2 regions of the Peribacillus sp. 05N428 genome follow, and region 1 is predicted to be linked to the other one. Evidence: riboswitches for the same ligand, from Rfam matches in the RefSeq annotation. Region 1 holds a riboswitch; the other holds the start of a gene.

Evidence for each region. A riboswitch is a leader RNA that binds a small molecule or an ion and turns the genes downstream of it on or off. The one in region 1 is predicted to bind S-adenosylmethionine.
Region 2: another riboswitch for S-adenosylmethionine. It lies ahead of AC1DIV_RS20635 (methionine ABC transporter ATP-binding protein); the one in region 1 lies ahead of metK (methionine adenosyltransferase).

What each region holds. Positions count from the first base shown of each region.
Region 1 covers NZ_JBFTMS010000042.1:32,924-37,359, forward strand. Annotated here, with positions in the region: gene pckA (phosphoenolpyruvate carboxykinase (ATP)) at 1-1,261, opposite strand, end outside; SAM riboswitch class I at 1,691-1,853, shown strand; gene metK (methionine adenosyltransferase) at 2,017-3,210, shown strand; gene AC1DIV_RS24920 (gamma carbonic anhydrase) at 3,729-4,247, opposite strand.
Region 2 covers NZ_JBFTMS010000026.1:13,488-17,923, reverse strand. Annotated here, with positions in the region: gene AC1DIV_RS20650 (amidohydrolase family protein) at 1-962, shown strand, start outside; gene AC1DIV_RS20645 (nuclear transport factor 2 family protein) at 1,383-1,718, shown strand; gene AC1DIV_RS20640 (GNAT family N-acetyltransferase) at 1,812-2,288, shown strand; SAM riboswitch class I at 2,406-2,517, shown strand; gene AC1DIV_RS20635 (methionine ABC transporter ATP-binding protein) at 2,777-3,793, shown strand; gene AC1DIV_RS20630 (methionine ABC transporter permease) at 3,815-4,436, shown strand, end outside.

The DNA.
Region 1 (4,436 bases):
CTTTTGCATTGTGCTCGTCAATTTTATCACCAAGCATCTCAGCATAGCGTGTAGCTGGAAGCGGTAAGAATGGTGAACCGAAGCAAGTGGAGAATGTAGCCTCCGGAGAAGTTACGCCTCTTTCAGTACCAGCCAATTTACTAGTGTATCCGCTTAGGAAGTGGAACATTGCCTGTTCTTTGGAAAGCTTGCTGATTGGAGGCAGAACGCCTGAAGCATCAGCTGTTAAGAAAATGATTGTATTTGGATGTCCTGCAATACTTGGGTTCACGATGTTATCGATCGCTTGCATTTGGTAAGCAGCACGAGTGTTTTCAGTCAATGAACTGTCATCATAGTTCGCTACACGCGTATCCGGATCAACAACAACATTTTCCAATACAGCACCAAAACGGATTGCGTCGAAAATTTGCGGTTCTTTTTCACGTGAAAGGTTGATCGTTTTCGCATAGCAGCCGCCTTCGATGTTGAATACGCCATTAGAAGACCAGCCGTGCTCGTCATCGCCAATCAATTTACGGCTAGTGTCTGCTGATAAAGTTGTTTTGCCTGTACCGGACAGTCCGAAGAATAAAGCGACGTCCCCTTCACGTCCTACGTTAGCAGAGCAATGCATTGGAAGGATTCCAGCCTCTGGAAGTAAGTAGTTCATGATCGAGAAGATCGATTTTTTCATTTCTCCTGCATATTCCGTTCCGCCGATCAGGATCGTACGGCGTTCAAAAGAAACGATGATGAACGTTTCGGATGTAGTTCCGTCCACTTCTGGGTCCGCTTTGAAGTTAGGTGCAGAAAGGATCGTGAATTCAGCTTCGTGACCTCTCAGTTCCTCTTCGTTTGGACGGATGAACAAAGTATGGGCGAAAAGGTTATGCCAAGCATATTCATTAACAACACGGATGGGAAGACGTGATGATTCGTCTGCACCAGCGAAACCTTTAAAAACAAAAATCTCTTCTTTTGCTTTTAGGTAGTCAACTACTTTATTATATAGTTTATTGAACACATCTTCGGAAATCGGTCGGTTCACGGGACCCCAATCGATTTTATCTTTAACTGATGCTTCTTCCACGATATATTTATCTTTAGGTGAACGACCGGTATATTTGCCAGTTTCAGCTTTTACCGCGCCGGTTGATGTTAAAACGCCTTCATTTCTGCTAAGTACTTTTTCGACCAATTGAGGAACTGATAGTTGAGTTTGCACATTGTTTCCTGTTAATAATTGGTGTAACTCATTAGAAACATCTACAGAATTCATATATGAGGTACCTTCCTTTGTTTGAGTTTTTAGATTACAATTAGTATAACACATTCATTTAATTAGTCTATACTATTTCTTTTAATTTGTGATTATTTTCAGCTAGCCGCATTAATCATTTTAATCCGGCAGGAACCGATTCAGGATAATCGCATATACTTTCATGAAGAAAATTTTATTTAAATAGGAAGTTAGTAAGCAATATATGTCTAATGGGAAAGTCAGGATGTCGTTCCTTTTCGATGTTCAATACTTTATTATTAATGGCAATTTACAACATTTCTATTCGTATTTTGTGTTGTAAACCCCTCTAGGACGTTGTATCAACATGTTTTTTCAAATGAACGCCATTCTGGGTGGAAATGTTCTTTTTAGAAAAGCATTGACAAATTCCAGCCAGATACGATAATATCTTAAATTGTACGGATTCTCTTATCCCGAGTTGGTGGAGGGACAGGCCCTTTGAAACCCAGCAACCTGCCATATTGAACTTGACTCCAAGATCGATCGCCGAAAATAAAGCGAAGGTCTTCAAGGAATAGTGGTGATGGTGCTAACCTGAGCAAGGTAAAAAACCCTTGAACGATAAGAGTGAAAGGATAGAAGACAGAGTTTTAAACCTTTCCTCATTTGCCAGGGAAGGTTTTTGTGTTTTTTATAAGTAATTCTGTGTCTATAGTTGAAACTAATGAGGGAAACGAGTTCCGTAAAAATCAGGCTTATGCCTACAACATACTAACTTCCAAGGAGGAAATATGATGTCAAAGAAACGTCTATTTACTTCTGAATCTGTTACAGAGGGCCATCCGGACAAAATTTGTGATCAGATTTCAGATTCCATTTTAGATGCTATCCTAGCTAAGGATGCAAATGCACGTGTTGCGTGTGAAACTAGTGTAACTACAGGTCTTGTACTTGTTGCTGGTGAAATTACAACGTCCGCTTACGTGGATATCCCGCGTATCGTTCGTGATACGGTTAAAGGAATTGGCTACACACGTGCGAAATACGGTTTCGATGCTGAAACTTGTGCCGTTTTGAGTTCCATTGATGAGCAGTCTGCCGATATCGCAGCTGGTGTCGATAAAGCATTGGAAGCTCGTGAAGGAAACATGTCAGATGAAGAAATCGATGCAATCGGTGCAGGGGACCAAGGTCTTATGTTCGGATTCGCTTGTAATGAAACAGAAGAGCTTATGCCGCTTCCGATTTCATTGGCGCATAAACTTTCATTCCGCTTGACTCAAGTTCGTAAAGATGAAACTCTTGCTTACCTACGCCCTGATGGTAAAACACAGGTAACCGTGGAATATGATGAGAATAACCGTCCTGTACGTGTAGATACAATCGTCATCTCTACACAGCATGATGCAGAAATTACGCTTGAACAAATTCAAGCCGATCTAAAAGAACATGTGATCAAAGCTGTCGTTCCAGCCGAGTTGATCGATGCAGATACTAAGTACTTCATCAACCCGACTGGCCGTTTCGTAATCGGCGGACCTCAAGGGGATGCTGGTCTTACTGGACGTAAAATCATCGTTGATACTTATGGCGGATACGCTCGTCACGGCGGCGGTGCATTCTCTGGTAAGGATGCAACTAAAGTTGACCGTTCTGCTGCATACGCTGCACGTTACGTTGCGAAAAACATCGTGGCAGCCGGCCTTGCCGACAAAGCGGAAGTTCAATTGGCATACGCAATTGGTGTGGCAGAGCCTGTATCGATCTCTATTGATACGTTCGGAACTGGTACAGTTAGCGAAGAAGTCCTTGTTGACCTAGTTCGCGCAAACTTCGACCTTCGTCCAGCTGGAATCATCAAAATGCTTGACCTTCGTCGCCCAATCTACAAACAAACAGCTGCATACGGACACTTCGGCCGTACAGATGTCGATCTTCCATGGGAACGCACGGACAAAGCAGAAACATTAAAAGCACAAGCGTAATTCATATAAAAAAAGGTGTCCCGCTATTAGCGGGGCACCTTTTTTATGGATTAACTTAGCCGTCTGCGGGAATAATTCAAGAAATCCCAAAGAAATTCAACTTTAAGGGCCATACTCGTGAGTTAGAGCGATTTACTCGTGAGTTTTGAGCAAATACTCGTGAGTTTGGAGCAAATACTCGTGAGTTTCAGCAATTTACTCGTGAATTTGGAGCAAATACTCGTGAGTTTCAGCAATTTACTCGTGAATTTGGAGCAAATACTCGTGAGTTTCAGCAATTTACTCGTGAATTTGGAGCAATACTGGTGAGTTTCAGCATTTACTCGTGAGTTTGGAGCAAATACTCGTGAGTTTCAGCAATTTACTCGTGAATTTGGAGCAATACTCGTGAATTTCAGCGATTTACTCGTGAGTTTGGAGCAAATACTCGTAAGTTAGGAGCAAATACTCGTGAATTTCAGCGATATACTCGTGAGTTGCGTTCAAATACTCGTAATTTTCAGTCAAGTGCTCGTGCATTACTTTATTCGTTCCGCCGTTTTATAGTATTGGCCTTTTTCGGCGTATTCGCGTACGATGCGTTCCATATCCTGACGATCTTCTTCGTTGATTTCGCGGATGACTTTAGCTGGACGTCCGAATGCCAACATGTTCGGTGGAATGACTTTGCCTTGGGGAACGAGACTGCCGGCACCGATGAAAGCCCCTTCGCCGATTTCGGCTTCATCAAGTACAATCGATCCCATGCCGATTAAAGCTCCTTTGCGGATTTTACAGCTATGTAATATGACCTGATGGCCAATGGTTACTTCATCCTCGATGATCAATGGATTATTTGGGCTTTGGTGCAGGATGCTGTTATCCTGTATACTGACTTTTTTTCCGATGATGGTTGGGGATACATCACCGCGAATGACGGAATTGAACCAGATTGATGTTTCGTCACCAATTTTGACATCACCTGTGACGACAGCATTTTCAGCAATATAAGCGCTTTCAGCAATTTCAGGTTCTTTGCCTTTATACGGATAAATAATCATTTTCAATCATTTCCTTTCCGAAGTGAATGTTTTTATGTATTATTTTAATATACCGTATGCAAATACACTTGGCTATTTATAATAGCAATGTACAACTTGTTAGATTTCTTTTTTGTCGAAAATCACGAATATGGTTATAATTTATATATATTATTTCAACTATCATGGATCGTACACAACAAGTGA
Region 2 (4,436 bases), on a different contig from region 1:
GAACCACGACATTTTCGGATATGTTCAATCCTAATGGAATAGATGCAGGTGCTGTCATGGAGACGATAGGCGAAACAGGAATGCGCGGAGCCTTTTCCTATACGATCTTCAGCTTGGGTATCGAAAAAGACCAGAAAGCGAACCTCATGGGGGCTGAGCAGTTTTCAAAAAACTATAAAGCATTTGCCGATGGCCGCCTGACTACCATGGTCGCACCGCATAGCCCATATGCCTGCACACCTGAAGCAATCATGGAAAGTGCACGAATTGCAAAAGAGAATGATTTGATGGTGCACATCCACGTATCGGAAACGGACTTTGAAATCCTCGACATCGAAAAACGTTACGGATCCCGTCCTGTCGAGCACCTTCGCCGTCTAGGCCTGTTCGATCAGCCTACCGTCATGGCACATGGAGTGGTCCTTAATGATGAAGAGCGGGCGATCCTAAAACAGCATGATGTTCGCGTTGCCCATAATCCAATCAGTAACCTGAAGCTCGGATCTGGGATAGCAGATGTTGTCAGCCTTCTTGATGCAGGCATTAAAGTGGGAGTGGCAACAGATGGCGTCGCCTCCAATAATAACTTCGATATGTTCGAAGAAATGAGGACAGCCGCATTACTGCAAAAAGGAATGTATAAGGATGCCACAAAATTCCCTGCACAAACAGCACTCGCCATGGCCACAAGAATGGGTGCCGAAGCGATAGGCATGGGTCACACAGGATCACTGGAAGCTGGTAAAAAAGCAGATTTCATCACCATTTACCCATATAACAAAGAACACCTGCAGCCACTGAGTGAAGCCTATTCGCACCTGCTTTATGCAGCACGCGGAAATGACGTATGTGATGTTTACATCGATGGCAAAATGGTCGTGAAAGATGGCCGCTGCTTAACGATCGATGAAGAAAAAGTAATCGCCGAAACCAATCGTCTGCAAGGAACCCTATCACGATAACACTGATGGGAGAACAACCGGATGCCCAAAGAAAGGAGCTGCCATTTGCAGCTCCTTTTTTTTATGGGTTGCGGGAGTAAATATTTAGAGGTAAAAAAGGAATGGCCGCTAGTATTGTGGAATAAATGGTTTACTTAGAAATCTGTTGTGAGTCCAGTTACGAAGTAAGCCAGCTAAAAATAGTAATATAATGGGGACGGCAAAAACGGTTAAAAACGAGAAAATGCCGCTGACCGCAAGATGAGCCAACTGCTAATCAGCAAGCAGCTGGATAAAAAAACTTAAATCGCATGGTTCATGAATTACTGAAAATCTACGTATTAATTATTCACGATTTTCCTATTTCGTTTCTTCGAGGGAAATGGTTGAAAAAGGAGGACAAGATGAATGGACAGGGAATCTTAATTATTAAAAGAGCATTTGTATCAGCTGGAGGAGAAATTGTTAAAATCTGAAGTTCGTACATCTCCAGAAGTGCTTTCATCCTTATTGAAAGATGATTTCTTTGAGTTCGGCAGTTCGGGTAACATATGGTCAAAAAGCGATTTTATGGGGCAAGAGGGAGCCGGAGCGGTGAACATGACATTAAGTCAATTTGAGATGCATCCATTGTCTGATGATACCGTGCTAACTACATACCGGATTTTTGATGAAGATAAGCTGGAACATACCTTAAGAAGTTCAATCTGGAAATGTGCGAATGGAAGATGGCAAATGTTTTTTCATCAAGGTACAAAAACAAAAGGGCTCCTTTAAGCTTTTTTTTTATGAAAAAGAAAGTTTTTAAATTTTGAAAGGTACATGAGTTTTCCTAGCATGAAAACTATTTCACTAAAATGATAGGGGTGGATGAAGTTGATCTTTCGGACCATTGATACGGACAAAGATAAAGATACTATCATTAATTTCCGGAAAGATTCCTTTGTTGTAAGTTTTGGAACTGATGCTGGTTTTGGAGATGAACATGCCTATCTGCAACGAATGGAAGAAAGGGTCCGCAAATTTCCGGATGGACAGGTGATCATTGAAAAGGACCAAGAACCGATTGGACAAATGGAACTTCAAATTCGGGAGTATGAAGGAACTGAAATTGGCTATGTGAATCTATTTTATCTTATTCCCGAATACCGCAGTAAAGGCCTTGGCAAGGAATTGGTTCGCTACGCAGAAAACTTTTTCAGGCAATTTAATGTAACCGAATATCATCTAAGGGTTTCTCCGGATAATCAAAGGGCGATTTCTTTATATACGAATTCAGGCATGGTGAAGATAAGGGAAGAAAATGAAAAATACCCTGTATGGAGAATGAGTAAATCATTATATTAATATAATTAAAAAGTATCGATTCACTATACTGTGAAACTATTTATAGCGATGAAAAATATGGTTGACTTTAGCGAAATTAGAATATATAGTGAAGGACATAATTAAATATAACGTTAATTCTTATCAAGAGATGTGGAGGGACTTGGCCCTATGATACCTCGGCAGCGGGTTTTTACTTTTGTAAAAATACTGTGCTAATTCCAACGGACGAAAGTTTGAAAGATAAGAAGGAGCTTTTCTTAGATAATTAATTTAAGAGTTTACTCTTTTTTATGTCTAAAAGAGGCCTCTTCTGTCTGATGACGGAAGAGGCCTCTTTTGTTTATTCAAAATGTATATGGTTATTTGGAGAATTGGTGCAGTTACTCGTGAATTTTGCAGTTTTACTCGTGAATTTCGAAAATTTAACCCTATCATTATGAAGCGTTGCAAAGCTCTTCTCTCTGGATAAGGAATTCGTACAAATAAACAGCATGGGGGGAGATTGGATGATTGAGTTTCAAGGTGTTAAAAAGGTTTATCAAACAAAGAAACAGACTGTCGAGGCTTTGAAGGGCATTGATTTGACAGTGGAAAAGGGGGATATATTCGGGGTAGTCGGTTATAGCGGGGCCGGAAAGAGTACGTTGATCAGGTTGGTCAATTTGCTTGAACATCCTTCAGATGGTTCGGTGGTTGTTGGGGGCAAGGATTTAACCAAATTAAGCCCGAAGGAATTACGGGCAGAAAAGAAAAAAATCGGGATGATCTTTCAGCATTTCAACTTACTAAACTCAAAAACTGTTTTTGATAATATTGCCATGCCGCTGGTTTTATCGGGAACTCCAGCTAAGGAAATCAAAGAACGTGTAGGCGAGCTATTGGAGTTCGTTGGCTTATCGAGCAAAGCAAAGAGTTATCCGGAACAATTATCCGGCGGGCAAAAGCAGCGGATCGGCATTGCGAGGGCGTTGGCTACGAATCCATCGATCTTATTGTGTGATGAAGCTACGTCGGCATTGGATCCACAAACAACGAGTGCAGTTCTGCAGCTCTTAAAAAAAATTAATAAAGAATACAATATCACCATTTTGCTAATCACTCATGAGATGTCTGTCATTCGGGAAATTTGCAATAAGGTAGCGGTCATGGAGGGCGGCTGCGTTGTTGAACAAGGTTCGGTTTTCGAAGTTTTTGCCAAGCCGCAAACGGATATTGCAAAAAACTTCGTGAGAACGGTCATACATGACGAAATTCCACAAAGTTTCTTAAAAAGCATAGGGTCCCATATCCCGATTATTTGGAAAATTAATTTTATTGGAACTACTTCGGGTACTCCTTTACTTTCAACCATCTCGAAGAAATATGATGTTCATTTAAGTGTCTTATCAGCCAATATTTCTGAAATCCAGGAAACTCCTTTCGGGAATTTGATCATCGAAGTGACGGGGAGCAAAAATGAGGTCGACAAGGCTTATCAATATATTAAAGATGAGGGGATTCTCGTCCAGGAGGTGCAAGTATAAATGGGTAATACGCTTTGGGGAATGGAAATAACGGCAGAGCAGCTGTCGACAGCTTTCGGTGACACACTTTATATGGTAGCCATCTCATTGATATTTTCCGGATTGATCGGGCTTCCGCTCGGTATCCTGCTTGTCATTACAAGAAAGGGTCACATCCTGGAGAATAAATGGATTTTTAATGTATTGAACCCGATCATCAATATCCTGCGGTCCGTTCCTTTCATCATCTTGCTTGTAGCACTCATTCCGTTTACAAGAATGATTGTCGGCAGTGCGATCGGAACGAATGCGGCCATTGTTCCGCTTATCTTTTACGCGGCTCCTTATATTGCCCGGCTTGTGGAAAACTCACTGTTGGAAGTGGACAAAGGGATCATCGAGGCAGCTCAGGCGATGGGGGCGACAACATGGCAAATCATTTACCACTTTTTGATTCCCGAGGGACTTAGCTCGTTGATCCTGACATTTACAACAGCGACAATCGGGCTTGTTGGATCTACGGCGATGGCAGGTGCCGTCGGTGCAGGCGGGGTCGGGGATTTAGCCTTGGCTTACGGTTATCAAAGGTTCGATACGATGACGATGATTGTCACAGTAGCGGCACTCGTGATCATCGTTCAATTATTGCAATCCACCGGGAATT